Cytobacillus luteolus: one gene and its partner. The protein of the gene in region 2 interacts with the protein of the main gene of each other region in a pairwise test. Links are inferred from orthologs where the notes say so. Each region holds a gene or a part of one and is shown on either strand. Other genes may lie near its edges.

Evidence for each region.
Region 1: the proteins of rpe (region 2) and eno interact in binary tests that used the Escherichia coli proteins (3 or more experiments, as listed by UniProt). The link is inferred for Cytobacillus luteolus from one-to-one orthologs.

Annotation. Positions count from the first base shown.
Region 1 is NZ_JAGGKM010000005.1:368,013-384,656, reverse strand. Bases 5,148-8,145 are described here. They hold eno (phosphopyruvate hydratase), read right to left. Parts: upstream 7,293-8,145; coding sequence 6,003-7,292; downstream 5,148-6,002. Other genes in these bases: gpmI (2,3-bisphosphoglycerate-independent phosphoglycerate mutase), read right to left, coding at 7,315-8,145; J2Z26_RS16320 (hypothetical protein), read left to right, coding at 5,815-5,958; secG (preprotein translocase subunit SecG), read right to left, coding at 5,320-5,556. Outside these bases: J2Z26_RS16350 (hypothetical protein), read left to right, coding at 1-393; J2Z26_RS16345 (LOG family protein), read right to left, coding at 473-1,051; cysE (serine O-acetyltransferase), read left to right, coding at 1,241-1,894; rnr (ribonuclease R), read right to left, coding at 1,937-4,264; J2Z26_RS16330 (alpha/beta hydrolase), read right to left, coding at 4,276-5,016; more of gpmI, read right to left, coding at 8,146-8,850; tpiA (triose-phosphate isomerase), read right to left, coding at 8,843-9,604; J2Z26_RS16300 (phosphoglycerate kinase), read right to left, coding at 9,636-10,820; gap (type I glyceraldehyde-3-phosphate dehydrogenase), read right to left, coding at 11,124-12,131; J2Z26_RS16290 (sugar-binding transcriptional regulator), read right to left, coding at 12,172-13,197; J2Z26_RS16285 (glutaredoxin family protein), read right to left, coding at 13,341-13,577; rpoN (RNA polymerase factor sigma-54), read right to left, coding at 13,617-14,933; J2Z26_RS16275 (hypothetical protein), read left to right, coding at 15,090-15,266; ATP-dependent Clp endopeptidase proteolytic subunit ClpP, read left to right, coding at 15,857-16,462. UniProt on the Escherichia coli protein: Catalyzes the reversible conversion of 2-phosphoglycerate (2-PG) into phosphoenolpyruvate (PEP). It is essential for the degradation of carbohydrates via glycolysis.
Region 2 is NZ_JAGGKM010000002.1:369,189-385,545, forward strand. What follows is about bases 7,332-10,310. They hold rpe (ribulose-phosphate 3-epimerase), read right to left. Parts: upstream 9,153-10,310; coding sequence 8,511-9,152; downstream 7,332-8,510. Other genes in these bases: J2Z26_RS06705 (Asp23/Gls24 family envelope stress response protein), read right to left, coding at 7,332-7,585; rpmB (50S ribosomal protein L28), read left to right, coding at 7,842-8,030; spoVM (stage V sporulation protein SpoVM), read right to left, coding at 8,110-8,190; rsgA (ribosome small subunit-dependent GTPase A), read right to left, coding at 9,157-10,041; pknB (Stk1 family PASTA domain-containing Ser/Thr kinase), read right to left, coding at 10,063-10,310. Outside these bases: fabD (ACP S-malonyltransferase), read right to left, coding at 1-29; phosphate acyltransferase PlsX, read right to left, coding at 47-1,042; transcription factor FapR, read right to left, coding at 1,049-1,624; ATP-dependent DNA helicase RecG, read right to left, coding at 1,733-3,781; sdaAA (L-serine ammonia-lyase, iron-sulfur-dependent, subunit alpha), read right to left, coding at 3,774-4,661; sdaAB (L-serine ammonia-lyase, iron-sulfur-dependent subunit beta), read right to left, coding at 4,722-5,384; J2Z26_RS06700 (DAK2 domain-containing protein), read right to left, coding at 5,530-7,206; more of J2Z26_RS06705, read right to left, coding at 7,223-7,331; more of pknB, read right to left, coding at 10,311-12,012; J2Z26_RS06735 (Stp1/IreP family PP2C-type Ser/Thr phosphatase), read right to left, coding at 12,014-12,766; dual-specificity RNA methyltransferase RlmN, read right to left, coding at 12,772-13,866; 16S rRNA (cytosine(967)-C(5))-methyltransferase RsmB, read right to left, coding at 13,872-15,215; fmt (methionyl-tRNA formyltransferase), read right to left, coding at 15,208-16,158; def (peptide deformylase), read right to left, coding at 16,171-16,357. UniProt on the Escherichia coli protein: Catalyzes the reversible epimerization of D-ribulose 5-phosphate to D-xylulose 5-phosphate.

The DNA of each region.
Region 1 (16,644 bases), on a different replicon or contig from region 2:
AAATTGTTTTCAAATCGTTTTGTGAGCTTCTTATTAATCTTTATCGGAATTTTATTTGCAAGTCTATTTGATAGCACAATTGGGGCAGCCCCTTTTGACTTTTATGATATTATGGATGGACCAAAGTATACCGTGATGGATTTATTTGCTTATTTAGTATATGGTCCATTTGGATACTTGTTTATCTATTATTATGTTAAATGGGATATTAATGGGATAAAAACAATCTTCTATATCGCACTTTGGACGTTAGCTGGAATACTGTTTGAGTGGATTAATGTTAAGTTTGATGTGTTTACCTATAAATCAGGATATCAACTTACCTATTCCATACCAATTTATCTATTAGTTCAAACAGTTTTGGTTTATTTTTATGAATATATAAGGGAGTAAAAAATACCTTTCTAGATATCGTTTGACAGGCGACTCCCTATACATGTTTTACTGTTTGCATTAGGCAACTGTTACCCGCTTACTTTGTCCATTTATTAATGGAGTTCATCTCTTGATTCGACATTTTCTCAAGGAGTGAATCTGGATCATCCGAGATTACAAGTGAATCTATATACTCTTTCTTTAGAAAACCTTCATTAATCATGTGCTTAAACGTGTCAAGAAGACCATCATAAAAACCATTTACATTATAAATTCCAATTGGTTTTTGATGGTATCCAATTTGATACCATGTCATCACTTCAGCCAATTCCTCTAGTGTTCCAATGCCGCCTGGTAACGCTATAAACCCATCAGAAAGATCATACATCTTCGCTTTCCTCTCATGCATATCTTTAACTACAAATAGCTCCGTAAGCTCAATATGTTCAACATTTTGATAAATAACTTCTGGGATAACCCCAGTTACACGTCCTCCATGAGCAAGAACCGATCGAGAAATTTCCCCCATTAAACCAACATTTCCACCGCCATAGACTAACTCTACGTTTCTTTTTGCTAAAATTGTCCCTAATTCATTAACCTTTTCTTGATAGATAGAGGAATTTCCAAAACTCGATCCACAAAATATACAAATTTTCTTTAAGGGTTTCACCACAATTCTCCGTCCTTTTTAGTAGTTGTTGTTAGGTAGAGTATATCCTGATTAACATGAACAATAAACTACTTTTAATTTAAGTAAGCAAAATTATTGATTTTATTTCCGGTTTTAATATAATGAAAAATATAAATAAGTTCTATAAATATAGAACAATTAACCAAAAAGGTTTTTAGGAGGAAGAAATAGATGTTAATAACCATGAAAGAGGATATAAATATGGTGTTCGAGCAAGACCCCTCTGCTAAAAGTGTTTTAGAAGTGATACTAACCTATTCTGGTATACATGCTATTTGGTCTCACCGTATTGCTCATAAATTTTATAGAAAGAGGTTTTACTTTATAGCACGATTAATTTCTCAAATTTCTCGTTTCTTTACCGGTATTGAAATTCATCCAGGAGCTAAAATCGGCAAGCGTTTCTTTATCGATCATGGAATGGGTGTTGTTATTGGGGAAACCTGTGAAATAGGAAATGATGTTACCATTTATCAAGGTGTTACACTCGGAGGCACAGGGAAGGAAAAAGGAAAGAGACATCCAACTATTATGGACAATGTTCTAATTGCTTCTGGCGCCAAAGTTCTTGGTTCAATCACAGTAGGTGAAAACTCAAAAATTGGAGCTGGTTCAGTCGTACTACATGAAGTACCTTCTAACTCAACCGTTGTCGGCATACCTGGACGTGTCGTTATCCAAAATGGTATCAAAGTCCAAAAAGATTTAAACCATTGCAATCTACCGGATCCAATTGGCGATCAACTGACAGGAATTGAGCTTGAACTTGAGAAAATACTTTTACAACATCAGCAGTCTAGTCAGAAGATAAAAAGAGTGATGTAACTAAACAGAAACCCCTTAGGTATTTTCCTAAGGGGTTAATCTTTACTTGCGTTTACGCTTTCTACTCTTTTGCTTTGGTACATTATCATAAAACTTTTTCTTCTTCTTTGGTGGTTTATTTGGATCACCTTGTTTTTCAGAAGTCTTGGTGTCTGTCTTTTTACGGCGACTTGGTCCTCTATCCGCTCTAATAACCTTCGGAGCTTCTTTTGAAAGTGGACGGCGTGACCCTTTCATGCCCACTACTTCAAAATCAATGGAACGCTCATCTTTATTAACATTTACAACACGAACGGTAATTTCGTCTCCGATTCTAAATACATTTCCAGTTCGTTCACCAATCATCGCTAAATGACGCTCATCATAACGATAGTAGTCATCCGTTAAATAACTAACATGTACTAGCCCTTCAATCGTATTCGGAAGCTCAACGAACATTCCGAAGTTTGTTACAGAGCTAATAATCCCATCATATTCTTCACCAATTTTATCAAGCATGTATTCTGCTTTCTTCATGCTATCTGTTTCACGCTCTGCCTCAACTGCACGACGCTCCATATTAGAAGAGTGCTCAGCGATACCTGCTAATTTATCTTTCCATTTCGCCTGTGTACCACTATCAATTTCGCCATTGATTAAGTACGTTCTAATCAAACGGTGGACAATTAAGTCTGGGTAACGTCGAATTGGTGATGTGAAATGTGTATAGTAATCTGTTGATAATCCAAAGTGACCTAAGCTCTCAGGATCATATTTTGCCTGCTTCATCGAACGAAGCATAATGGTTGATACAACCATTTCTTCTGGTTGCCCTTGAACAGATTCAATAATTTCCTGTAAAGCACGCGGATGAATCGAGTTCCCAGTTCCTTTAACAACATAACCAAAGTTCGTAATAAACTCTAAGAACCTTCTTAGTTTCTCTTCATTAGGATCTTCATGGATACGGTAAATGAACGGAACATTCATCCAATGGAAATGCTCAGCTACTGTTTCATTAGCAGCTAACATGAATTCTTCAATCAGCTTTTCTGCCACTGAACGCTCACGAAGTACAACTTCTGTTGGCTTTCCTTCGTCATCTACTAGTACTTTAGCTTCTTTAAAATCAAAATCAATTGCACCACGCTTCATCCTTTTTTCACGAAGGATTTGAGCGAGTACTTCCATTTCCTCAAACATCGGAACGAGTGAATCATAACGACCTCTGACTTCTTCATCCTTATCAACAAGAATTTTGTTCACATCTGAATAAGTCATACGTTCTGTCGTTTTAATCACACTTTGGAAGATTTCATGTTTTACAACGGCACCTTCACTATTAATTTCCATATCACAAGATAGTGTTAATCGATCAACTTGCGGATTTAATGAACAAATCCCATTCGATAGACGGTGAGGAATCATCGGAATTACTCGGTCAACTAAGTAAATGCTCGTTCCACGGTCACTCGCTTCTTTGTCAATCGGAGAGCCCTCAGTAACATAATGAGTAACGTCAGCAATATGAACACCTAATTTATAGTTACCGTTTTCCAGTTTTGTAACAGTAACAGCATCATCTAAGTCCTTCGCATCTGCTCCGTCAATGGTAACAATGACTTGGTCACGGAGGTCTTTTCGGTTTTTAATTTCAGCCTCATTAATTGTATCAGGTACACTTATTGCTTGATCTAATGCCTCTTTCGGGAATTCCTGAGGTAAACCGTGCTTATGTATAACAGAAATGATATCTACACCCGGGTCATTTTTATGACCAAGAATTTGGATTACTTCACCCTCAGCACTCATTCGGCCTTCAGGGTAAGTTGTTAGCTTTACAACTACCTTATGCCCCTCTGCTGCACCATTTGTAGCTTCCTTTGGAATAAAAATATCATTGGCAATCTTCTTGTCATCTGGAATTACAAACCCAAAGTTTCTACTCTCAGTATACGTTCCTACAATTTCTGTTACACCACGTTCAATGATTCTAACAATGGTTCCCTCTTTACGTGCGCCCGAAGCCTCAGTGTTAATTCGAACGAGTACTATATCACCATGCATGGCATTGTTCATATCAGGTGGTGGTACAAACACATCATCCATTGTTTTATCTTCAGGTATAACAAAAGCAAACCCTTTAGCATGTCCAGTTAACTTCCCACGGACAAGATTCATTTTTTCAGGTAGTCCATAACGATTGCTTCTCGTTCTAACGACGTACCCCTTTTCTTCCATTACAACTAGTGCTTTAACAAACTCTTTAAACTCTGACGAATCTTGAATACCAAATGCCTCTTCTAATTCTTGAACAGTTAATGGCTTGTATGCCTCTTCTTTCATAAAAGAAAGTAGCTTATCTATATGCTGCCTAATTTCTTGATCCATTCTATCCCTCCTTACCAGTCTAGTGATTCTAAAAATTGAAATACATCTTCATGTAATTGTTCACGCTCTTTATCAAGAGTAATAACATGACCTGATTCCTCATACCAATTGATCAATTTCTGATCTGACTCAACTTCGTTATAAATTATATTAGCACTATCCGTATTAATCATATGATCATGTCTTGACTGTACAACAAACGTTGGTGAATAAATATGGTCTACATGATTACGAACATCAGAGATTAGCTCTTGTAGGGCTTTCAATGTATTCATTGGTGTTTTTTGAAATTCAATCATTTCAGTTTCAATTTCTTCAGGTGATTTACCTTCATATTTTTTGTATTCTCTCGCATAATCTAGAATTCCGTTATACATAACCTCTTCACTTTTGATATACATAGGTGCACACATTGGTACAATTCCCTTTATAGGTACAGTGTAACCCAATTTTAAGGAAAATACCCCACCTAGAGACAATCCAACTGCCGCGATATTTTCATACCCTTTTTCTTTTAAAAATTCATAGCCACCCATAACATCCTGCCACCAATCTTCAGGACCTGTATGGACAAGTTCTTCTGGTGGTACGCCATGTCCTTTGTATTGAGGCGCATGACATGTATATCCTTTTCCTTCTAGAAAACGACCTAACATTCGAACATCAGCCGAGTTTCCGGTAAACCCGTGCAAAAGCAAGACCGCCTTATCTCCTCCTTCAAAAAAGAAAGGCTTCGGTACTACTCTTTTCATAAAACGATTACTCCTTCGTGATAGTATAGTTTCATTATTATCATATGCTTTTATTCGATGCAATTAAGAGGAATCTGATCTTTGAAAAAGCCGGCATTTGGACTTTCTTATGATTCCTCTATAAATAGTGAGTAAAAATCGTAAATTCAAACAAACGTTTAATTAAATTTCGCCTTTTTTTAAACAAACGTTTGATTGAATTCCTTCTATTTTTAAACAAACGTTTGAAAAATACCCTCTAATTACATAAAAAAGGGCCAGACCTACAATGTGGTCAGACCCTTTTAAAGTAATATCCGGTAATTATAAACCTACATATGAAACTGCAATTGTTAGTACAAAGAATAGTACTGATAGAACAATCGTAGCTTTTTGTAAAACTGCATCAAGACCACGAGCCTTTTGTTTACCAAATAGTTGTTCAGCTCCACCTGAAATCGCTCCAGAAAGACCAGCACTTTTCCCTGATTGAAGTAAAACAGATACAATTAAACCAATACTTACAATAACAAGTAATGTAATAAGTAATGTGTGTAGCATTAAGTCAACACCTCCTGATAAGACATGGGCTTGTGAAAACCCAAGGCGTGGGTAATCACCGTGAATAAGAATAAAATTGTTTCCTAAACACATTTAGCAGTAGTTTAAATGTACCACAAATTAGGTTTGTGGACAATAGCTTTCATTCACAGGTATTTTTCGCATCATGGAATCAGTCCGGTGCTCGGTCTGTAGTGGGTTAAACTACCATCTTTGTTCTCTTACTTTCTGAGCAAATTATGAGGGGGGTGAACAAACATGATTAATGAGAATTATGACGAGTTACTTGAAACTTCAAAGAAATATCAGCGCATCTACTTAGGTGAAAATGAACCGAAAGTAAAAGGACATGAAAAAGAGGCAAAGAGTAAGAGGAGTAAGAATGAAAAAGGAGTTTATTAAAAAAACTGGTATCAAGGACAAGAGCCTTGATACCAGTTTTTTTATTATTTTAAGTTATAAAACGCTTTTGCTCCAGCGTATTGTGCTGTGTTCGCTAGTTGATCTTCGATACGTAGTAATTGGTTGTATTTAGCTACACGGTCTGTACGAGATGGTGCACCTGTTTTGATTTGACCAGCGTTTGTTGCAACAGCGATATCAGCAATTGTGTTGTCTTCTGTTTCACCTGAACGGTGAGAGATAACTGCTGTATAGCCTGCACGCTTCGCCATTTCAATTGCATCAAATGTTTCAGTTAATGTACCAATTTGGTTCACTTTGATTAGAATTGAGTTAGCAATTCCTTTTTCAATACCTTGGCTTAACTTCTCAGTGTTTGTAACGAATAAGTCGTCACCTACTAATTGAACGCGATTACCAATACGCTCAGTTAGTAATTTATGACCTTCCCAGTCATTTTCATCTAAACCATCTTCGATTGAGATGATTGGGTATTTGTTTACAAGATCTTCGTAGAAAGATACCATTTCTTCTGAAGTGAATACTTTGCCTTCACCTTTTAAGTGGTATTTGCCGTCTTCTCTGTTATAGAACTCAGAAGATGCAGCATCCATTGCAAGCTTCACTTGCTCACCTGGTTTGTAGCCTGCTTTTTCAATTGCAGTCATAATTGTTTGAAGAGCTTCTTCATTTGAACCTAAGTTTGGAGCGAATCCACCCTCATCACCAACAGCTGTGTTTAATCCTTTTTCTTTTAAAACAGCTTTTAAAGCGTGGAAAATTTCAGTTCCCATACGTAAAGCTTCTTTAAAAGACTCAGCTCCTACAGGCATTACCATGAATTCTTGGATGTCCACGTTGTTATCAGCATGCTCTCCACCATTGATGATGTTCATCATTGGAGTTGGAAGAGTTTTAGAATTGAATCCGCCTAGGTATTGGTATAATGGAATTTCTAAGAAATCAGCAGCAGCATGTGCAACAGCCATTGATACACCTAGGATTGCATTTGCACCAAGGTTTCCTTTGTTTGGAGTGCCATCAAGCTCGATTAACGCTCTGTCGATTGCCACTTGCTCTGTTACGTCAAAGCCAACAATTTCTGGAGCAATCTTTTCATTTACATTATGTACTGCATTTAGTACACCTTTTCCTAAATAACGGCTTTTATCACCATCACGTAATTCTACTGCTTCGTGTTCACCAGTAGAAGCACCACTTGGAACGATCGCACGACCAAATGCACCTGACTCTGTATAAACTTCTACTTCAACAGTTGGGTTCCCACGTGAATCTAATACTTCGCGAGCATATACATCAACAATAATTGACATGAATAATCTCTCCTTATGTAAATTAATTTTTAATTAAACTTATGCCTGTCATTTCTAAAGGCTTACTAACTTTTAATAAATCCAAAACAGTCGGAGCTAAATCTCCCAATATGCCATCCTGACGTAATTCGATTCCATCTTGCGTAACGATAACTGGAACAGGATTGGTCGTATGAGCTGTCATTGGAGTTCCTTCTAACGTGATCACTTCATCTGCGTTGCCATGGTCAGCAGTAATAATTGCCGTTCCACCTTTAGCAATGATAGCATCTACAATCTGACCTAAGCATTCATCTACTACTTCGATTGCTTTAACTGTAGGTTCCAACATTCCTGAATGTCCAACCATATCTGGGTTTGCAAAGTTTAAGATGATTGCGTCATGCTTATCTGCTTTTATTTCTTTTAAAAGAGCATCCTTCACTTCATATGCACTCATTTCAGGTTGCAAGTCATACGTTGCAACCTTTGGAGAGTCAATTAATATTCTCTCTTCTCCAGGAAACTCCGCTTCGCGCCCTCCGCTCATAAAGAAAGTTACATGCGGATACTTTTCAGTCTCTGCAATTCGTAGCTGCTTTAATCCATTTTGGGCTAAAACTTCACCAAGTGTATTATCCAAATTCGTTGGTTTGAATGCTACATAACCTTGAACGGTCTCACTAAAGTGGGTTAGGCACACAAAATTTAAATCCTTAGGATGTTTCTCTCCACGTTCAAATGACCTAAAATCTTCGTTCGTAAATGTATTCGAGATTTGAATCGCACGGTCAGGACGGAAGTTATAGAAAATAACAGCGTCATTATCCTGGATCGTAGCAACTGGTGAACCATCTTGTTTTAAAATAACAGATGGTAAAACGAATTCATCATAGATGCCATTTTCATAGGAATCGTTGACACATTCTAGTGCACTTTGATACGTTGGTCCTTCACCATACACCATCGCTCGGTATGCTTTTTCAACACGTTCCCAGCGCTTATCACGGTCCATCGAGTAGTATCGACCAGATATCGTAGCAATTTCACCAACACCTATTTTTCTCATCTCTTCATTCAATTCTTCAACATATTGTTTCGCTGTTTGAGGTCCAACATCCCTACCATCTAGAAATCCGTGTACATACACATTTTTTACACCTTCAGCAGCTGCTAGCTTTAACAATGCATATAGATGCTGAATATGACTATGTACACCTCCGTCAGATAACAAGCCGAATACATGAAGGTTGGAGTTTTTCTCTTTAGTATGAGTCATTGCCTGAAGGAATGTTTCATTTTGTTCAAATTCACCTTCACGAATCGCAACATTTACTCTCGTTAAACTTTGGTAAACCACTCGTCCAGCACCAATATTTAAATGCCCAACCTCTGAATTCCCCATTTGTCCTTCTGGTAAACCAACAGCTTCCCCGCTAGCAACTAATGAAGCATGAGGATATTGATTCCAGTAACGGTCAAAGTTTGGCTTATTTGCATGGGTTACAGCATTTCCCTTTGTTTCTTCACGTAGCGCAAATCCATCTAAAATAATGAGAGCAACTGGCTTATTACTCATTATTACCTGCCTCCAACAATTGTAGGAAACTCGCAGCCTCTAAGCTTGCACCACCAACTAATGCACCATCGATATGTGGTTGAGATAGATATTCTTTAATATTCGTTGGTTTAACACTTCCACCATACTGAATACGAACATCATCAGCTACAGCGCTTGAGAATTGCTCAGCTACAATTTTACGGATGTAACCACACGTCTCGTTTGCTTCTTCTGCAGAAGATGACTTACCTGTGCCTATTGCCCAAATTGGTTCATAAGCAATTACGACATTTTTGGCTTGCTCTTCAGTTAAGCCAGTTAGTGCCTTTTGAATTTGTGAGCCCACAATTTCATTTGTTTGTCCTGCTTCACGTTGTTCTAATGTTTCACCACAACAAACAATCGGTGTTAACCCATGCTGGAAAGCTGCAAGTGTTTTCTTGTTTACTGTTTCATCTGTTTCTGCAAACATTTCACGGCGCTCAGAATGCCCGATAATTACGTAGCTTACTCCTACATCCTTTAAGGCAACAGGGCTTACTTCGCCTGTAAACGCGCCACTTTCTTCAAAGTGCATAGTTTGAGCACCGATTTTTAATTCTGTACCTTTTGCGCTTAATACTAATTGTGCTAAAAATAGTGAAGGTGCACATACGACTGAATCTACAACTTGTGATGATGGAATAAGACCTTTTACCTCATCAACAAATGAAGTAGCTTCTGAAAGAACTTTGTGCATTTTCCAGTTTCCTGCGATAATTGGCTTCCTCATGCTACACCTCTCTCATTTCGTTTTTTAAAAATTAGCGATCGTTTAAAGCAACCACTCCTGGAAGTGCTTTGCCTTCCATGAATTCTAGGGATGCTCCTCCGCCTGTTGAGATGTGGTCCATTTTTTCTGCATAATTAAATTTCTCAACAGCTGCTGCAGAATCTCCACCACCTATGACGGTGTATGTATTTTCTGCATTAGCAAGTGCTTGTGCTACAGACTTCGTACCATTTGCAAATGCTTCTAGTTCAAACACGCCCATTGGTCCGTTCCAAATAACTAGTTTAGAGTTAGCAATCACATCACTATATAATTTGCTAGTTTCAGGTCCAATATCCAAGGCTTCCCAATCAAATGGAATCGAATCGATTGCAACTACTTTTGTATTTGCATCATTTGAAAAGTCATCTGCAACGACAGCATCAACCGGCATGTAGAATTTAACGCCTTTTTCTTTTGCTTTTTCCATAAAGGACCTTGCTAAATCAACTTTATCTTCCTCTAGAAGTGACTTACCTACTTCATGGCCTTGTGCTTTTACAAATGTATAAGCTAGTCCACCACCGATAATTAAGTTATCAACTTTTTCTAGTAGGTTTTCGATCACTCCGATTTTATCTTTAACCTTTGCTCCACCAATGATTGCTGTAAATGGTCTATCTGGGTTTGATAGAGCTTTACCTAATACCTCAAGTTCTTTTTCCATTAATAAACCTGATACAGCTGGTAGGTAATTCGCAATTCCTTCTGTTGATGCATGAGCTCGGTGTGCTGCACCAAAGGCATCGTTTACATAAATATCTGCTAACTCTGCAAAAGACTTTGCTAATTCTGAATCGTTCTTTTCTTCTCCAGGATAAAAACGTACATTTTCAAGTAGTAAAACATCACCTTGATTCAATTCCTCAATCTTCTGTTTTACCGAATCCCCATACGCTTCATCTGTTTTATGTACTTCTTTTCCTAACAGTTCACTTAAACGTCCAGCCACTGCTGTTAAGCGCATTTCCTCAACAACCTCACCCTTGGGACGTCCTAGATGACTAGCTAATATTACCTTCGCGCCTTTTTCAGTTAAAAACTGAATGGTAGGAAGTGCTGCGCGGATTCTTGTATCATCTGAAACTGCGCCATCTTTCATCGGAACATTAAAATCAACACGGCAAAATACTCGTTTTCCATTTACTTCGATATCTCTAACCGATTTTTTGTTCATTTAATACCCTCCGTTTCCATATTGTTTGTTCAAGAAGGAGGACAAAAAGAGCCGAGAAGTTCGAGGAAGTGCAGCCTCCGAGCACCAGAGCGTATGCTTATAATACGTGAGGAGTGGAGGAGCAAGCTGACGAAGAAATTCGACAGTTATTTTTCCCGGACTTTTTGAACAACCTCTAATACTTAAAAATAGGAGAGGGGTATCTGCCCCTCTCCCCTTTGTTTAACACCAACATCTATTATAGTATTAGTTTGGTTAATATACCAAGAAAATCCAAGGCTATTTTTCGACAGAAGAACGATCTTATAAACCTTTTGAAGCGATATAGTCAACAAGGTCAACTACACGGTGAGAATATCCACTTTCGTTATCATACCAAGAAATAACTTTAACCATGCTTCCTTCCATTACCATTGTAGATAATGCATCGATTGTTGAAGAAGCTGGGCTACCGTTGTAGTCACTTGATACTAATGGCTCTTCGCTATAGTAAAGGATTCCTTTTAACTCATTTTCAGAAGCTGCTTTAAATGCTGCATTCACATCTTCAGCTGTAACATCTGTGTTAAGCTCAGCAACAAGGTCAACTAATGAAACGTTAGGAGTTGGTACACGCATTGCTCCACCATTTAGTTTTCCTTTTAATTCTGGAAGAACTAATGAAACTGCTTTTGCTGCCCCAGTTGAAGTTGGGATAATATTTTCTGCAGCGGCACGAGCACGACGATAGTCTTTATGTGGTAAATCTAGAATTTGTTGGTCATTTGTGTATGAGTGAACAGTTGTCATCATTCCACGTTTAATACCGAATTTATCATTAAGTACCTTTGCAAATGGTGCTAAACAGTTTGTAGTACAAGATGCATTCGAGATAACGTGATGGTTAGCTGCATCATAATTTTCATGGTTTACACCCATTACAATTGTGATATCTTCATCTGACGCAGGAGCTGAGATGATTACCTTTTTAGCACCAGCTTCTAAATGTTTAGCTGCATCTGAACGCTTTGTAAAACGACCAGTTGATTCAATAACTACATCAACACCAAGGTCTCCCCAACCTAATAAAGCTGGATCACGTTCTGCTTTAACTAAAATTTCTTTCCCATTTACCACTAGGTTTGTGCCATTAACAGATACTTCAGCATCAAGTTTGCCGTGAACTGTATCATATTTTAATAGATGTGCAAGCATGTTAGCATCGGTTAAATCATTTACAGCCACAACATCAATGTTTGGGTTGTTTAAAGCTGCACGAAATACGATACGACCAATACGACCAAAACCGTTAATACCTACTTTAATTGCCATTTTAAAATTTCCTCCTTTAGTTGACTAAACATTAATAATTTTAAGTATGTGATTCTACCAATTGATTGGCAGCACCTTCATCTGTAATTAAAATGGAATGAGGCGCTTGCTTCATGTATGATTCAATTGCCTTAGCCTTTGAAGCACCACCCGCAACCGCAATAACATGTTCAATTTTGTCTAAATGCTCAAGCTGAATACCAATCGTTTGAACCTTATGAACAACAATACCCTCTTGGTTAAAATAATAACCAAATGCCTCGGCAACTCCATGTGACGCTATGATTTTCTGTACATCCTCTGGAGAGGTTTTTCTACGTTCTGCCATTGTTATAGCATCTCCAATACCATGAACAACAATACTTGAGGACTTAATTAGATCAAGGACATCTTGGATAGAGGGTTCTGCTACAAAAGATTGATAGGCATCAGGACTTACAACATCTGGTACATGTAAAAGTCGGTAATTACCTACTGCCTTCTCTGCCATTTTTGCGCAGATTGTATTTGCTTGATTTTCAACATGTTCACCTAAACCACCACGGGCTGGCACGAAGAGCATATCGCGATTTTTAAAATCGGCAGTCATCATCTCAGCTACAGCAGCAAGGGTTGTTCCACCTGTTACAGCAATGATATTTCTATCTGTTAGGTACTCCTTCATCCTTGTAATAGTAGCTCTTCCCATTTCTTTTTTTACCCAAGGGAAAACATCACTATCTCCTGAAACAACGATAACATCTCTTAGTTTTAATTTTTTCTTCAGTTTTGATTCCAAAACTTTTAAACCAGATACTTCTTTCATCAATTCCTCTAGTTGAAGAAACAAAATCGTTCCTTCTTCTGTTAGACTCATACCGGATGAACCTATATCGATAAGGTCTTGATCTTTCAAAAATTGAACTTCGGCCCGAAGAATTCGTTCAGTAAGTTCAAGACTTGTAGATAAGCTTCTTCTTCCAATAGGTTGCATCAACCGTATGTATTTCAGGATATTGTAACGCTTCTGCATAACTTCAAGTAAATCAGGTAACAATTTACTTTGAATCTCAAGAATTGACTTCACTGAAATTTCCCCTTTTTACCAGACGGGACATTTTATGTCCCTATATGACATATTATGTCCCACTAGTCGTAAAAAAAATCACTGAAGGCTACTTCATCAATGATTTCTATCTTTACAAGTATATTCTATCAGTAGTAAAAACGTTATTCAATAGGCGTTTTATCAAGTAAACGCTTTCTTATTGAATCTTTATCGACAATTCCATAAGTAATCTCTTCACCATCAATTTCAACGACTGGAATCATGATTTGATATTTCTCTAACAGGACATCATCCTGATATATATCAACTTCTTCAATTGTTATAGGAAATTCTTCCCCTAATTTCTCAAGAACTACTTTTGCTTTCATACAAAGAGGACAATCTAGTTTTGAATACATGATGATTTTTGTTTTTTCCAAGTGAAACACATCCTAACATTAATCATATCTTTTTCTTTGTGAAGAGGATAGAATCCCAAGTTGATCACGATATTTTGCAATGGTTCGTCTTGAAACCACTATGTTATGCTCATCTTTTAATATTTCCACAATTTTCTGGTCGGATAATGGTTTCTTTTTATCTTCTTCTGAAACGATTTTTTCAATCATTTCCTTAACCCCTGCTGAAGATGTTTCTTCACCTGAATTGGCTGTTTGGATTGCACTACTAAAAAAAGACTTCATTTCCACTACGCCATAAGGAGTCTGAACATACTTATCACGACATGTACGACTAACAGTTGATTCATGTACATCGATCGCGTCAGCAACTTCCTTCATCGTAAGGGGTCTTAAATAGGTAGTCCCTTTTAAAAAATAATCAGGTTGTCTTTGAATAATTTCATTCATAACATGTAAGATTGTCTGTTTTCGTTGCTCTAGACTTTTTATAATCCATTGACATTGTTGTGCCTTTTCTTTTAAGTACGAACGGGCTTGTGCATCGTTTACTGTTTCCAGCGAGTTATAATACTGGAGATTAAGTGAGACCTTAGGTAACAACTCATCATGTAAGTTAATTTCAATATTCCCATTTTCTACAGTGACAGAAAGATCAGGAGTAATGTAATCTTGTTTCCCGTCATAAAAGGCATTACCCGGACGAGGGTTCAGTGTAACGATAAGATCACTAACCTCCTGGATTGTTTTTAAATCATAAGAAGTTTGCTTCGAAAGCTCTCTCCATGATTTGGAGGCGAATAAGTCAAAATGATTACTAATTATATCTTCAGCAGATCGATGTCTATTAGGAAGTCTTTTAAGTTGAAGCAGTAAAGATTCCTTCACACTTCTAGCTCCAACTCCTGCAGGATCTAAATTTTTTATTAAATTCAATGTATTTTCCACTAACTCTTCAGTTATAGAAAGATTTGCAGCAATTTCATCACTGTCCATTGTTAAATATCCATTATGGTCTAATAAATCAATGATATATTCAGCGATTTTACGCTGATATGGCTCTAGTTTAATTAAAGACACCTGTTCACTTAAGTGTTGATGTAAGGTTTTTTGGTGTAAGTCGACAAAATCTAAGGGATTCATTCTTTCTGCTCTTTTTAATGGTGCTTTCTTCTTACTATATAAATTAGCTTCTGCGCCAGAAATTTCGATTAGTGGGTTTTCAAGGGTCTGCTCCTGTAAAAATTCAGACAGCTCGAGTGAAGAATATTGTAGTAACGTAATAGCTTGTGTTAATTCTTTTGTCATTGTTAACTTTAGTGACTGTTGTTGAAATAACCCTACTCTCATATTCATTCACACCCCTCCTCACTGTATGCCCTTTCAAAAGCCATTTGTATCTTATTTTACATCATCCTCCTTGTATGGTGAATGGCAAATTGTTGGGAATGACTTTTCGTATGTATTTTTTAAAACGAGAGATAGATGCTAATTGTAAGGGGGGATGTAATTATGAGAAAAAATGAAGTTATATACGCTGGTCCATTGACAGGAACACTAGCAGAGGCAAAAGAAAAAGGATTTAGCGAAGAATTCGGTGAGGAATTTGACCCAATCCAGCAAATGTGGCGTGTGAATCCAGTTGATGAAGCAGACTACGATGGTACAATTGGATATAAAGATGCATAACAAAAAACAAAAACCGTCTTACCTCTAAAAAGGTAAAACGGTTATTTTTACGCCCTCGACAGGATTCGAACCCACCCTAAGAGAACCGGAATCTCTTGTGCTATCCACTACACTACGAGGGCATTACAATAAATGTAAACACTGCATTCATCATTATAAGTTAGATTTATTTCCATTGCAAGACATTTTAAAGGGTTAAAAAATCACAATCAAGGGTATCATGGTGATTGTGGTTTTACTTTTTACATATAATTTACTAAGGTCCTTTGAGTACTGTTTTGATTTGTAACTTTATTATTTATATGAGTGGATTGGAGCGGAAGGCACTTGACTCCTGCGGGAGATGAGGAAAGGTCGAGACCCCACAGGCGGCAACGCCGAGGAGGCTCGACTTCCTCCCCGCGGAAAGCAAGTGCCTGAAGCGCAAAGGAACGGGCAAGATACAATTTGCATATTAAAAAGAGGTAATAACTACCCCTCAGTAGAAATAGGATAGTGGTAGCAAGACCTTTCGTTTGACCTTAGTTGACCTTAGTTGTATGATAAACATATACATATTTGAAGAACTAATTAAAGGAGGAACAATTTACATGAACTTAATACCTACAGTCATTGAACAAACAAACCGTGGCGAACGCGCATACGATATCTACTCACGTCTTTTAAAAGACCGTATTATTATGTTAGGTAGCGCAATTGACGATAATGTTGCAAACTCAATCGTTTCTCAATTATTATTCCTAGCTGCAGAAGATCCAGAAAAAGATATCTCACTTTACATCAATAGCCCAGGTGGATCTATCACAGCTGGTATGGCTATTTATGACACAATGCAGTTTATCAAGCCAAAAGTGTCTACAATTTGTATCGGTATGGCAGCTTCTATGGGAGCTTTCCTATTAGCAGCTGGTGAAAAAGGAAAACGTTTTGCACTTCCTAACAGTGAAGTAATGATTCACCAACCACTTGGTGGAGCACAAGGGCAAGCAACTGAAATTGAAATTGCAGCTAAACGTATTCTATTCTTACGTGATAAGCTTAATACAATCCTTTCAGAGCGTACAGGTCAGCCATTAGAAGTGATTGAGCGTGATACAGAGCGCGATAACTTTATGACTGCTGAAAAAGCTCTTGATTATGGACTAATTGATCAAGTGTTAACAAGAAAGCCTGATGAAGGTCCTGCTAGTAAATAAAAGTATAAGATGAGGAAGGTGTCCCTTAGTTTGTAGGGACACCTTTTTTGTGTGGTGATTGGGATTTGGATTTCGACTCGTTCTTTTATTTCTCGCTCAACCTGTCCCAATCACCTCTGGATTCGGACTCGTTCCTGCATTCACTCGCTCAACCTGTACGAATCACCTCTGGATTCAGACTC
Region 2 (16,357 bases):
CCAGGAAAAATAAATGCAATTTTCCCCATACCTCTACCCCCTTCTTCTACTTATCTTTTTGCATATTCGATAATGTTTCACGAATCGTATTGGCAACATCATTTTGCACCATATCTCTTGCTTGACGAACAGCATGGAATAGCGCATTTTCATCAGATGACCCATGTGCCTTGATAACTGGTGCATTCAATCCAAAAAGGCCCGCTCCACCATATTCAGAGTAGTCCATTCGATTTTTTATCACTTTTAACTGAGGTTTAAGCACAGCCGCCGCAAGTTTACTTTGAAGATTGCTAGTTAATGCTGACTTTAGCATAGTAAATATTGAAAGGGCTGTACCTTCGATTGTCTTTAACGTAACATTTCCTGTAAATCCATCTGTTACAACAACATCAGCAACTCCCTCTAGCAAATCTCTAGCTTCTACATTCCCAATAAAATTCACACCAGAATCTTTTAAAAGATCAAATGCAGCTTTTGTTAATTCATTTCCTTTTTTTTCTTCAGTCCCTACATTTAGCAAACCAATTCTAGGGTTAGTAATTCCTCTGACCTTCTCTGAATAGATTGAGCCCATAATGGCGTATTGAAGTAGATGTTCTGGCTTTGCATCAACATTTGCTCCTACATCCAAGAATAAAAACCCTTCTCCTCCTATTGTTGGAAGAGTCGGTGTTAATGCCGGTCGGTCAATCCCTTCAATTCTTCCAACAATGAACAATCCAGCTGTCATTAACGCTCCAGTATTTCCGGCTGAAATACATGCATCAGCTCGTCCTTCTTTCACCTCTTGAGCCATCAGTACCATTGAGGCTGTCTTCTTTCTTCTGACTGCACGAACAGGCTCATCTGTTGCCTCAATTACCTCATCTGTATGGATAATTGAGATACGTTCATCCTTTGTTAAGTACCTGCGTATTTCTGGTTCTTTCCCAACTAAAGTAATATGTAAGTCTTTATAATGCTCGATGGCTTTGACTGCTCCATTTACAATTTCCTTTGGTGCATTGTCTCCACCCATTGCATCTATTACGATTTTCATAAATGATCATCCTTTATCCAATTTGTTTGAACGGAACATTTCAAACTCGCCAGAAAACACTAATTCATTACCAACATAGCTACTGACTTCTACTAGTGTTCTACCTTTTGTTTGTTCTACTTTTTGAACTCTAGCTTTTGCTACAACCCTTTCATTTACCTTAACTTGTCTCGTAAAGCGAATGTTTGCCTTTGCGGTTAAAGCTAGCTCATCGTTAATTACTGCTACAGCCAATGAATTCGCCTGTGCAAATAAATGATGACCACGAGCAATCTGATTTCGTTTGAAAACATGCTCACTGGTTACTTCAAGAATCGAGATTGCGCTATGATCCAATTCTATATCTATAATATCTCCTATTACTTCATCAATAGGAAGAGAACGAACCTCATCTTTAAGATTTTTTTCAGCTACATGCTTAATACGCTCCCGAAGTTCTGGAATTGATAGTTCAAGACGATCTAACCGTATTGTTTGAACACTTACTGAAAATTTATCTGCTAGATCCTCGTCTGTTATAAAAGGATTCTCGTTTATCGTATCGAGAAGAAGCTCTTGTCTTTCTTTTTTATTTCGTCTCATTAAACAAACACCATCCGAACTATTATGACTAGGTACTAATAGTAGTATATAGTTAAAAAACGTAGAATGCAAGAAAATCCTTACGTTCTACGTTTACTTAAGTCGGAATTAATCTAGTTTATCTCCATCTAAAACACCGGACAGTTCTAAGTCTTTTCTTAACAATTTATACTGTTCGTCCTTCCAGAAAGCATTAGATTGGATTAACCTAGTCGCATCATCTCTAGCTACCTCAAGTGCACGATAATCGTGAACCATATCTGCAACTTTAAACTCTGGCATTCCACTTTGCTTTTTCCCAAAGAAATCACCAGGACCACGCAACTCTAAATCTTTTTCAGATAAGACAAAGCCATCGTTTGTTTCTGACATAATTCTCATTCTTTCCTTACCAACTTCAGATTTAGGGTCTGCTAGTAAGATACAATACGATTGCTCACTCCCACGACCAACCCTACCTCTTAATTGGTGTAACTGTGACAAGCCAAATCGCTCCGCATCATAAATGACCATAATTGTGGCATTAGGAACGTTTACTCCAACTTCAACCACCGTAGTTGAGACAAGTAATTGAACCTCATTTTGACTAAATTGCTTCATTACCGAGTCCTTTTCATCTGACGATAAACGACCATGCATAAGCCCTACTTTAAATCGGCCTTGAAAGTGATAAGTAAGAGTGCTATGAACATCAATAGCGTTTTGCACATCCAATTTATCTGATTCTTCAATCAAGGGGCAAATAACATAGGCTTGTCTTCCTTTTGCTAATTCTTTTTCAATAAAAGCTAATATTCTTTCAAGCATGTCGTGCTTTGCCCAATATGTTTCAATAACCTTTCGACCAGCAGGCATTTCATCAATGACCGAGACATCCATTTCTCCAAAAACAGTGATTGCTAACGTTCTTGGAATGGGAGTTGCAGTCATAAATAAGACATCAGGATTTTCCCCTTTTTCTCTTAGAACTCTTCTTTGCTCTACGCCAAAGCGGTGCTGCTCGTCTGTAATCACAAGACCCAGTCTATTAAAATTAACTTCGTCCTGAATTAAAGCATGTGTACCGACAAGAATATCTATCTCCCCAGCTTCTAAGCTTCCGAGTAATTCTCTCCTTCGTTTTCCTTTGACAGAACTAGTCAGGAGTTCTACTTTAACATCATAAGAAGAAAATAATTCCTGTAAAGAGGACATATGTTGCTCAGCTAAAATTTCGGTTGGGACCATTAACGCACCTTGATAACCTGCTAGAATTGTTGAATAAAGGGCAATAGCAGAAACAACTGTTTTACCTGAACCTACGTCACCTTGTAATAGGCGATTCATACGATATGGCTTTTCTAAATCGCCAATTATTTCATCTACAACTCTAACTTGAGCATTTGTAAGAGGAAATGGTAATGTGTTAATAAATGATTCTAACGAAGTTCTTGAGAATTCTTGCTGTATCCCTTGTGAATGCTCACGTTCAACTTTACGTAACGCTTGCATTCTCAACTGAAACAATAAGAATTCTTCATAGACAAAACGGCGTCTAGCTTGTTTTAAATCCTCATGACACTTAGGGGCGTGCATAACTTGTAAAGCCATGCCTTTTGGTAAAAGCTTATACTTATTGAGTAGAGCGTCTGGAATATTCTCTTCAATAAATTCAATATATTGATTAAACGCAAGAGAGATAAACCTTCTCATCCCTTTAACTGTAACTTTCCCTTTTACAGAGTATACTGGTTCAATCTCTTTATCTATTGAGTATGGTGTAAAAGAGATCTCACTTACTGTAATTGTTTGGCGATGTTGATCCCATTTTCCAGTAATTGTTATTGTCTGATTTAGTTCGAGCTTTTCCTTAACATACGGTCTATTAAAACAAACAGCCTTGATTAAATATCTACCTACTAATACTCGAATGGTTAGTCGGTTACGTTTCCGTCCAAAATACTGTAAGGAAGGCTCACTATGAACCTTCCCCTCTACTGTTACTCTCTCATCATGTTTAACTTCCGCTAAATCACGTAGTTGGTAATCCTCATATCGGTATGGAAAATACTCCAATAAATCTTTAACCTTATAAATATTCATTTCAAATAGATGATTGGCTGATTCTTCACCTATTCCCTTAATATTTGTAATAGGGTCATATAATGGATTATTCACTTTTATTTAACGGAATACCAAAGATTTTCGCTTCAAGCGCACGCCCTGTTGGTGTTGCCGCTAATCCTCCTTGTGCAGTTTCTCTAAGAGCTGAAGGCATTGATTGTCCGATTTTATACATTGCATCAATTACCTCATCACATGGTATACGACTAGTAATACCTGCTAACGCCATGTCAGCCGCAACCATCGCATTTGCAGCACCCATTGCATTTCGCTTAACACAAGGAACCTCAACAAGCCCAGCAACAGGATCACAGACAAGACCTAACATGTTTTTTAAAGTGATTGCCATTGCTTCTGCAGACTGCCTTGGTGTACCGCCTGCCATTTCAACAATTGCTGCTGCTGCCATACCAGCAGCTGACCCTACTTCTGCCTGACAGCCTCCTGCTGCACCTGAGATCGAAGCATTGTTAGCCACAACAAAACCAAACGCTCCTGCTGTGAAAAGAAATTGTACCATTTCTTCTCTAGTAGGATGTAATTTGTCTCTAACTGCAAACAACGTCCCTGGAACAACCCCAGCAGACCCTGCAGTTGGAGTCGCACATATCGTTCCCATTGCAGCGTTTACTTCATTTGTTGCCACAGCTTTACTTACTGCATCTAAAATCGTTTTACCTGTTAAGAAATTCCCTTTATCGATGTAATTTTGTAAAAGAACAGCGTCTCCTCCAGTTAAGCCCGAATGAGATTTTACCCCTTTCAATCCATCTTCAACAGCTTTCTCCATTACCTCAAGATTAAATAGCATTTGCTTCATAATCTCTTCACGGCTCTTACCTGTTACTTCAACCTCTTGGTTTATCATTATTTCTGATATTTTCATATTTTTACTTTCTGCTAATTCTATTAATTCAGCTACATTTCTAAACATCATGTATGTCCTCCCTGTACACGCAACTTTGGAAACGGTTCCAAGCTCTACCTAGGTGTATTAATCAACAATCTTAGTTACCTTTAGGATGTTTGGAAGTGTCGTTAATTCATCGATAACATGCTGATCAATGTTTTGGTCAACTTCAATCGTCATTAAAGCCAGCTGTCCTTTTTCTTTCCTTGAAACTTCCATGTGTCCAATATTTATTGCATATTTTGCAAGTACGTTTGCTACACCGGCAATTGCACCATAACGATCATTATGAACTACTAAAATAGCCGGATGATTTCCAGACAGCTTTAACTCGAAACCATTTAGCTCAGTAATTTCAATCTTACCTCCACCAATGGAAATACCCACTAGTTCAAGCTCACCATTTTCATCACCAATCGATACCCTTGCGGTGTTTGGGTGATCCGTTATTGCATCTTCCTCAATAAATGTAATCTTCATTCCAGCCTGATTAGCAATATCAAGTGAGGTTTTGATTCTCTCATCAAATGTATCAAAATCTAGCAATCCACCAATAATTGCTACATCTGTTGCGTGCCCTTTATACGTGCTTGCAAAGGAACCATAAAACGAAATGGTAGCCCACTTAGGCTCTCTTCCAAATATACTTCTTGCTACTCTGCCAATTCTAGCGGCTCCTGCAGTATGTGAACTAGATGGTCCAATCATGACCGGGCCAATAATATCAAAAACGCTTCTATACTTCATATTATTGCTCCTCTCCCCTATGGTACTATTCTATTTATAAACAAACACGAATGTTCATCAATCATGTACGAAACTGTTATATATACTATCATAAACTAATGGATTTAGACAGTAAAAAAAGAAGGGAAATCCCCTTCTTCTTCATTTACTCTATTGAGATAATAAATGTATACAATGGCTGGTTACCATTGTGAACTTCTACTTCTAAATCTTCATAATTTTCCTCAATGTAAGAAACAATTGTGTTTACATCTTCCTCTGACGCATCTTCACCATATATTAATGTTAAGATTTCATCAGTGTCAGCGGAAACCATCTCTGCTAACAAGTCAGTTGTTGCTTTGATCTTATCTTTATTCGTTGTGACAATTTTGCCTTCAGAAATTCCCATGAAATCATCTTTAGCTATGTCTAATCCATCGATGTTTGTATCGCGAACAGCAAATGTTAGTTGTCCTGTTTTAACAGTTCCTAACGCTTCAGTCATGGCATCACGGTTTAATGATAATTCGATTCCTGGATTAAATGCTAACAAGGCAGCCATACCTTGTGGAACGGTCTTAGAAGGAACAACAACAACATTGTCTCCTACAACCTGCGCTGCCTGTTCAGCAGCCATTATGATGTTCTTGTTATTCGGTAAAATAATGATTTTTTCTGCATGAACTTCTTCAATTGCTTTTACGATGTCTTCCGTACTAGGATTCATCGTTTGCCCACCCTCAATTACAGCATGAGCACCAATACTTTTAAATAATTCTGTAATGCCTGAACCCATTGCTACAGTCACAATACCAAAAGGTTGTTTTTCCTTTTTAGCTATAGGTGCCATAGTAGCATGAGATTGCTGCTCTTCATACAATAAATTACTGTGTTGCTCTCTCATGTTCTCGATTTTCATATTGATCAAACTACCGTATTTCTGGCCATAAGTTAGAACATCACCAGGGTGTTCAGCATGTATATGTACTTTAACAACTTCTTCATCAGCAATCACTAGTAGTGAATCTCCGTACTGACTTAAATCGTTTCTAAATTTTTCTTCGGAAAACGTATTTTTATCTGTCTCAAACTTAACCATAAATTCAGTACAATAGCCGAACTCAATGTCCTCTGTATTAATATGACTATGAACACTTTTATGGTGTTCCGCGCTTACTAGTTCAGATAATGATGGCATTGCCATAGGAGCTCCTGGTAGCTTCTCACCTTTTAAGACAGCTAAGAATCCTTCATATACAAGAACAAGACCTTGCCCACCACTATCGACAACTCCAACTTCCTTTAGAACAGGTAACAAATCTGGAGTTCGATTTAAAGAAGCTTTTGCCTCTTTAACCACACTTTCCATTAACAACGTAATATCAGGTTGCTTTTTTGATTCCGCTACAGCACGTTTTGCAGAATCTTTTGCAACAGTTAAGATTGTACCCTCTACAGGCTTCATAACTGCTTTGTACGCCGTTTCAACACCAGCTTCCATTGCATTTGCAAATTCAACAGAGCTAATGCTATCTAGCTTTTCAATAGACTTAGAAAAGCCTCTAAAAATTTGAGAAAGTATTACACCGGAATTTCCTCTTGCACCCATCAGCAATCCTTTAGACAGCGCAACGCCTACTTTCCCAATATGATCTGAAACATTGCTTTTCACTTCTTTTGCACCAGATGTCATAGACAAATTCATATTAGTACCGGTGTCACCATCTGGTACTGGAAAAACGTTTAAGGCATCAACCATTTTTGCGTTATTTGATAAGTGACTAGCACCAGCCAATATCATTTCTGCAAAACGTTTTCCGTCTAACTTTGTAATCGACACAAACTTTTCCTCCTCTTTACGGGTTCGTTACACGAACTCCTTGTACGAAAATATTTACTGAATCTACAGCAAGTCCAACGGTTTGATCAAGTGTGTACTTAACCTTTGTTTGAACATTATGAGCCACTTCAGAAATCTTTGTACCATAGCTTACGATTATATACATATCAATATGTACTTCTTCATTTTCTTGACGAATAAGAACTCCACGTGTGAAATTCTCTTTTCTAAGTATTTCTGAAATTCCGTCTCGGATTTGATTCTTTGATGCCATACCAACGATTCCGTAACAATCAACAGCAGCTCCACCAGCAATCGTAGCGATCACTTCGTTCGATATATCAATTTGTCCGAATTTCGTTTTTAATTCGATCGACATGTCAGTTCCCCCTTTGGAATTGTTCATCTTGGCTAAAGCCATTTTACTATAAGAAAGCATATTTTGAAAGCAATTGTATTATTTTATTGTTTCCTTATGTTTATTATTATACAGAAAACATAATTTTATATGTCAAGGTTATTTTCTTGAAACCTTTGTATTGCATTATAGTTGTACTTATGATAAATTAATAAAGTATTTTCATGACTAGTTGTATAAAAACGGTTAGTTTTTTGGTGGTAAGGAGGGAAATAATATGGCACGTAAATGTGTAGTTACGGGTAAGAAAACTCGTTCTGGTAATGCACGTTCTCATGCGATGAACGCTTCAAAACGTACATGGGGTGCGAACCTTCAAAAAGTACGTATTTTAGTAGATGGCAAACCTAAACGTGTATACGTTTCAGCTAGAGCACTTAAATCTGGTAAAGTTGAGCGCGTATAATTAAGAAAAAAATGCAAATAAAATGAGGACAATAAATACTGTCCTCGAGAAGAAAGCACCTATACCGGTGCTTTTTTATTTATCCTTTTTTTATCGACCCTAGCATTGCGCGAACGATGCCCCCTAGAAACCTTGGTAGCTTAATCGTATAAAATTTCATAGTTTCCCTCCTCAACACAAGTTCCCGTTCTTTTCTTTTTCTTTTTCTTGGATTCATTTTTAATTAACATGAGTCACTATAAGTATATTCATTTCTTTCAAAAGAGTACCTCGTGCTTGAATAAAAAATCTCGTTTTAAAATGTCTTATCAAAATAATATGCCTCTTTAAAATAAATAAGTACCCTATAAAAATAATAAGTTCGTTACTTAATACATAGTTTGTTACACGTTATAATATGACTTTTTTTCATAAAAAAGGATTTAATCTCAAAAGAAAAGCCTTTCCTACCTTGTTATCAGGAATAGGAAAGGCTAATTTTTATCTTAATTTTGAGATTGCTTTTGCTCGATCTTCTTGGTTAAAGACAGCTGAGCCTGCTACTAGAACGTTTGCTCCAGCTTCGATACACAGTTTGGCCGTTTCTTCGTTTACACCACCATCTACTTCAATTTCAATGGGTAGTCCAAGGGTCGAAATCATTTCTGAAAGCTCTTTTATTTTGGGTAAAACTGATGAAATAAACTTTTGGCCACCAAAGCCCGGATTAACTGTCATGAGCAGTACCATATCAAGTTCAGGAAGCACATGTTTAATCGTGTCAACAGGTGTTGCTGGATTTAATACTACCCCTGCTTTTATACCTTGGTCTTTTATCAGTTGAATTGTACGATGAAGATGTTTGCAAGCTTCTACGTGAACTGTTATATGGTCTGCACCTGCTTTTGCAAAATCTGCAATGTACTGGTCAGGGTTTTCAATCATTAGATGAACATCTAACGGGAGCTGGGTGATAGGTCTAACCGCATTCACAATTAAGGGACCGATTGTAATGTTAGGTACAAAGTGTCCGTCCATTACGTCAATATGAATGTAGTCTGCACCTCCACGCTCAACATCTTTTATTTCTTGCCCTAACTTTGCAAAATCTGCTGACAAAATGGAGGGGGCAATCTTTACCATAATGTTAGTACCTCGGCTTTCTATCTTTTATTTCTTCTAGGAAGCTAATATAATGCTCATAACGATAATCCTTAATATCGCCTTGTTCAACCAGTGCTATTACTGCGCATTTCGGCTCGGAAGTATGTGAACACCCTCTAAATTTACAATCTGAACCCGCTTTATAAATTTCCGGAAAACAATAAGACAACTCATCTGACTCTATCTCATTGAACTCAAGGGAACTAAAACCTGGGGTATCGGCGACAAGTCCAGAACCAACTTTTATTAACTCAACATGTCTTGTAGTGTGTTTTCCTCTGCCTAAATGGGCCGAAATATCATCTGTTTTTAATTCTAGATCTGGACGCAAAACATTAAGCAGTGAGGATTTACCAACTCCTGATTGCCCTGCAAATACAGAAATTTGATTTTGTACCAAAGGAAGAAGGTCCTCTACTCCTAGGTCTTCTATAGTAGAGGTTAAAATTACTTTATAACCAATTGCTTCATAATCCTTTGCGCTTTTTTCTATTTGTTGTTTAACTTTTTGGTTCGTTAAATCCATCTTACTAATACAAATAATAGGTTCAATATCATTGGCTTCTATTAACACTAAGAAGCGATCGAGAAGCACGGTTGAAAAATCTGGTTCAACTGCAGAAAAAACGAGAATAGCTTGGTCTACATTTGCTATTGGTGGTCTAATTAGCTCATTTTTTCGCTCCAGGACTTCTAAAATATATCCATCTGTTTCATTTTCTGCCTGAAATACTACATGATCACCTACAAGCGGGGTTATTTTATTTTTCCTAAAAACACCCCTACCTCGGCACTGTGTAATTTGATCATTTTCATCTAGCACATAATAAAATCCGCTTAGCGCCTTAATGATTTTGCCTTCTGGCATATTTTCACTCCTTGTTATTCCTTACTCTTCTTCTGGGTAAGGAATCTCTCCACCATCAAAAAACTTATCGTTAATATGAATTAAATATCTAGCCTTTTTACCTGGTGCTATTACAAATTCAATATCCCTACTGGTCTGTGAAACAATATCAAATGGAGGTAAATAAAGCTCTGTAATTGAATGTTCAGCATCTTCGACATAAATTTTAACATTTAAAACTTCACCTTCAATTGCTGGTTCGTATGGAATTTCAATCGTTTCAATAACAGTCTTAGGCAATTTTTCTTCCGCTCCAAGAGAATAAATAATTTCAATTTTATCTCCTTTTTTGAGCTTGGAACCAGCTGGAGGTGTGTGGGAAATTACACTTCCTTCAGGAACTGTGTCATTGTATTCCTGTTTAGGAACTTCTCTAAGTTCATTATTAGCAATATAGGAGTTAACTGATTTTTGATTCCAACCTGTTAAATCCTCTAAAACGATCGGCTGAGGGCCTTGACTAACTTCAAAAACAACTTCCGTTTCACTTGGTATGACTAGTTCACCTTTTGAAATCGATTGACCCAAAATGGTACCCGGTTCACTCTCATCGTAAATATAATTAGGAGAAACACTTTTATAATCCTTTAATACAAGTAAAATATCTTCAAAAAGTTTTCCAGTGTAGTCTTCAAACTCTTCTTTTTCTTTTCCAGTACTTTCATAGATTGTAACAGTTTGTCCCTCTTTCACAGTCTCATTTGCACCTGGATTTGTCCTGATAACAAAACCTTCTTCAATTTCCTCATGAATCTGTTTTATCGGTTCACCAATTTTAAAGCCAGCAGCTTTAAGGATTTCCTCTGCCTCATCATAGGGCAGATTCACTACGTCCGGAACGTCTATGTCCTTTGGTAACATTAACGATGGGATAATGGTTATTGCTGCAACACCTGCTGCTATTAAAACTAAGAAAGTCGTTATAATAAACAAGGCAACTTTATTTCTTTTCTTAGGTTTCTCGACATCCTTAATTACCTGAGTTTGACTTTCTGGTTTACGTACGATCGTATCATCTTTGTGTGAAAAATGTTGATCCGTTATTATCGGAATAGCCTTAGTAATTTCTTCCCCATCTTCAGGAATCATAAATTTAGGCTCATTTAATCTATTAGGCTCAAGTGCCGATAGTATATCCTCTTCCATTTCCTCTGCAGATGTATAACGGTAAAAAGGATCCTTTGCCGTTGCCTTCAAGATAATATTTTCAATGCTCTGAGGAATCGCCTGGTTCCACCTTTTTGGTGATGGCGTTTCAGTTTGAAGATGTTTAAGTGCTATTGACACGGCTGATTCACCTGAAAATGGTACTCTTCCTGTAAGTAACTCAAACATTACAATACCTAGAGAATATAAATCGGATTTACTCGTTGCCATTCCACCTCTTGCCTGTTCTGGGGATAAATAATGAACTGAACCGAGAACAGAATTTGTTTGAGTAATAGTTGTTGAACTAAAGGCTACAGCAATTCCAAAATCTGTTACTTTTACCGTTCCATCATGATCAATTAAGATATTTTGTGGTTTGATATCTCGATGAACAATTCTGTTGTGATGGGCATGTGAAATAGCGGAGGTCAACTGTTCCATAATATTTATTACTTCTCTAGGGTGTAAAGGTGCATGTTGCTGTATGTACTGCTTTAATGTTTGACCGGCCACATATTCCATTACGATGTAATAAATATCATCCTCTTCTCCTACATCGTATATACTAACAATGTTAGGATGGGCAAGACTTGTAGCAGCATGTGCTTCACGTCTAAATCTTTTAATGAATTCTTCATCATTTGAAAAATCTAAACGTAGAATTTTAATGGCAACATCCCTCTCAAGGATGACATCCCTTGCTAGATAGACGTTGGCCATTCCTCCCCCACCGATAACCTGAAGTATTTTATATCGTCCACTTAACCGTCTACCGATAAGCATATTATTCACCTACTTCACTTTCAGACGAGTACTGAACAATCACTAAGGTAATATTGTCTTCCCCACCGTTCTCGTTTGCTAAAGAAATAAGTGTTTCTGCTTTTTTATCTAAGGATTCTGATTGAAGTAATATATCTTTCATCACTTCATCCGGTACTTTATTAGATAGTCCATCTGAACACAATAATAGATAGTCATCATCTTCTAAGATAATCGTCTTCTTGTCCATCTCAACACTTACTTCAGTACCTAATGCACGTAAAACTACATTTTTTCTAGGATGATACTCAGCATCTTCCTTTGAAATTTGGCCTAATCTTACTAGCTCACCCACTAGTGAATGATCATCAGTTATTTGCTTAAAACCAGTTTCATTCAAAATATAACAACGACTATCACCTATATGACCAATTGTTGAAAATTTAGGAGTACAGATTGCTCCTACAAAGGTTGTCCCCATCCCTTGGCATTCACTATTCATTTGTGAGTGATTAAAGAGGATGGTATTAACATGAAGGATATGTTGTTGTAACCATTGCTCTGCAATTTCTGGAGAATCAATTGTACTAGATTCCTCCCATAGTTCCTTAAGGGTTGAGATGGTCATTTGACTAGCTACATCACCTGCACGGTGGCCTCCCATGCCATCCGCGACAATAGCTAGTAAATCACCATCCTTATTTGTAAAAACGCCACAACTATCTTCGTTATGTTGTCTGACTTTTCCCCGATCTGTTAAAAAAAACGATTTCACTTAAGTCACCTCGTCTCCTCTTTACGCTCCTTTGCGCGCAGCTGCCCACATGCAGCGTCTATGTCATGGCCTTGTTCACGTCTGATTGTAACGTTTATGCCACGTTTCTTTAATACTTTTTCAAAAGCAAAAATTTGTTCTTTGGGTGTGCGTACGTAGTCACGTTCTGGTACATAGTTTACAGGTATTAAGTTGACATGACATTTTACGCCTTTAAGTAATTGAGCTAACTCTTCAGCATGTTCAACTTGATCATTAACCCCACCGAATAAGCCATATTCAAAGCTAATTCGTCTTCCTGTTTTTTCGATGTAGTATTGTACTGCATCCATTAAGTCTGGTAACTTGTATGCTTTATTAATAGGCATTAGACGGCTTCTAATTTCAGTATTTGGAGCGTGCAAGGAAATGGCGAAATTAATTTGAAGATTTTCATCTGCAAACTTATAAATTTTCGGGATAATGCCACTAGTTGATACAGTAATATGCCTCGCTCCAATATTTAAGCCCTTATCATGGTTGATAATCTTTAAGAAGGATAACATCTCATCATAATTATCAAAAGGTTCGCCAATACCCATAATAACAACATGACTTACTCTTTGTTCTAGTTCATCTATAGCCTGTTGAACCTTAACGACCTGAGCTACAATTTCACCCGCTTCAAGATTTCTTTTTAACCCACCAAGGGTTGATGCACAGAAAGTACAACCAATGCGACAACCTACCTGAGTCGTTACACAAACAGAATTCCCATATTGATGTCTCATTAATACTGTTTCAATTGAGTAGCCATCATGAAGCTCGAATAAAAATTTCATTGTTCCATCAGAAGATGTTTGTTGAATGATTGTTTTTAAGGTTGTTATGGTAAAGTATTTATCCAAATTTTCACGAAGATTCTTTGATAGATTTGTCATCTCTTCAAAGGATGTTACTCGTTTAGAATACAACCATTCAAATATTTGAGTTGCTCTAAAAGGCTTCTCACCTATTTCTCCTAACCATATTTGCATATCCTCTAACATAAGAGAATATATCGACTTCTTTGTATTATTATTTTCAATTACGTTTTTCTGGGATGTCTTAACGTCTTCCATGAACGTTACACCTGCTTTCTTAGACTTGCAATATAGAATCCGTCCGTTTCAAAATATTGAGGATATATCTGCAATTGACCATCCTTAACATATGGGTGAACTCTAGTAGGGAGTCTATCGTTTAATTTACAATCCTTCTCAAAATCTGGATTTTCAGAAAGAAACTTATCAATAATCTCTGTATTTTCTTCTTTGTCAATTGTACAAGTACTATAGACAAGTATACCACCTTTCTTTAGAAGGGGTGAAACAGCTTGCAAAATGGATAACTGAATAGATGCCAGTTTTTCAATATCGGTTTCCTTTTTAGCAAATTTTATATCAGGCTTTCTTCTAATTACACCAAACCCTGAACATGGTGCATCAACTAAAATCCGATCAAAAGATTCTCTTTCAAATTGAGCTTCTACCTTCCTACTATCCATGGCAAAAGTCTTAACGTTTGTTAAGTGTAAACGACTAACCTGTTCGTTAATCAGTTTTACCTTATGCTCATGAAGATCTAACGATATAACTTGGCCACTATTCTTTAGTAATTCAGCAATATGTGTTGTTTTCCCTCCAGGTGCCGCACAGCTGTCCAGTACTTGATGATTTTGCTCTACATCTAAAGCACGTGCTACTAACATTGAGCTTTCATCCTGTATCGTGATATACCCTTCTTTAAATGCATTAGATGAAACTAGATTCCCTCCAGTTGTTTTGACACTATCCTCAGATAGGTCTCCTCTTTCTACATCGAAACCTTCTTCCTGCAACATAGTTAGAACTTCTTCAATAGTTGTTCTAGAGAGGTTAACACGAGCTGTTTGAATAGGAGGAATAAGGTTTATCTCACACATTTTTTTTGCTTCTTCGTACCCCATCTGTTCGACCCATCTTTTGACAAGCCACTCTGGATGACTTGTTTCAATAGCAAGACGTTTAACCGGATCAGTAATTTCTTTAATTGAGGGAGCACCTTCTCGTTGTAAGGTCCGTAATACCCCATTTACCATTGATGAGATTCCTTTATGTCCTCTTCTTTTAGCAATCTCTACCGCCTCGAAAAAAATTGCCCTGTCTGGAACCCTATCTAAAAAAGTCATTTGATATACTGATAGTCTTAATAAGACAGTAACCCATAATTCCAGTTTTTTTTGTTTTTTTATAAATGGAGCTAAGTAAAAATCTAAAACATCACGCCTTTGAATAGTGCCATAGACAATTTCAGTTAATAGACCAATGTCTTTTCCTTTTATGCTGTTTTTTTCAATCATTTTGTTCAAAAGAAGGTTACTATATGCTTGATTTTTCTCGATTGATAGTAAAATCTCCAATGCTGCTTCACGTACATTACCTTTATTCATCTTGACCGCCTAACTTCTCACCGATTTCAAGTTGATTTCCACGTAAAAATTGTTTTGTTGGCATACGTTTTTTACCAGCAGGTTGAAGTTCGGTAATTTTAATACCTATCTCACTACCCGTACTCACAACAAAACCATCATCGTCGAGTCCTACAATGGAACCAGGTGAAAATTGTTCTTTATTATACTCTACTTTCTCCCCAGCCCATACTTTTATAACATCACCTCTAAAAGTTGTATAAGCAACAGGCCACGGATTTAAGCCACGGATGTGATTATAAATATCTATTCCTGTTTTATTCCAATCAATTTTTTCCTGTTCTCGTTTGATATTGTATGCAAAAGTAGCCTTTTCATCATCTTGCTTAATAGGTGTTATTTTATTAGCTAACAACAATGGAATGGTTTCTGATAGAAGTTTCGATCCTGCCACACTAAGCTTATCATGTAAAGACCCTACAGTATCTTTTTCCTCAATCGGTACCTCTACCTGAGTTAAAATATCACCTGCATCTAACTTTTCTACCATGTACATGATCGTGATACCTGTCTTTTCTTTACCTTGGATAATTGAATAATGAATCGGTGCACCGCCTCTAAGTTCCGGCAGTAATGATGCATGTACATTAATACAACCATATTTAGGAGTATTTAATATCTCATTAGGTAGAATTTGACCAAATGCTGCAGTTACTATTAAATCCGGCTTATAATCTAAAACTTTTTTTATCTCTTCCGCTTCACGGATTTTATTTGGCTGTAGTACTGGAATGCCATGTTTTTCTGCTTCTACTTTCACTGGTGGTGGAGTCAATATACGTTTTCTTCCAACGGGACGATCTGGTTGTGTAACAACTGCAACAACTTCATAACCGTCATCAATTAATTGTCGTAAGACTGGTACTGAAAAATCAGGTGTACCCATAAAAATAATTTTTTCCATTCTAACAATAACCTACCCTTCAAGTTCACCTTCATCATAGTATCGGGTGACCTTTGATGTAAATAATACTCCATTCAAGTGATCTATTTCGTGCTGTATAGCTCTTGATAAAAAACCTTCTGCTTCAAGAATAAAGGTTTGTCCACGGTGGTCTTGTGCTTTTATTTTCACATAATCAGCACGTTTTACTTCGCCAAAA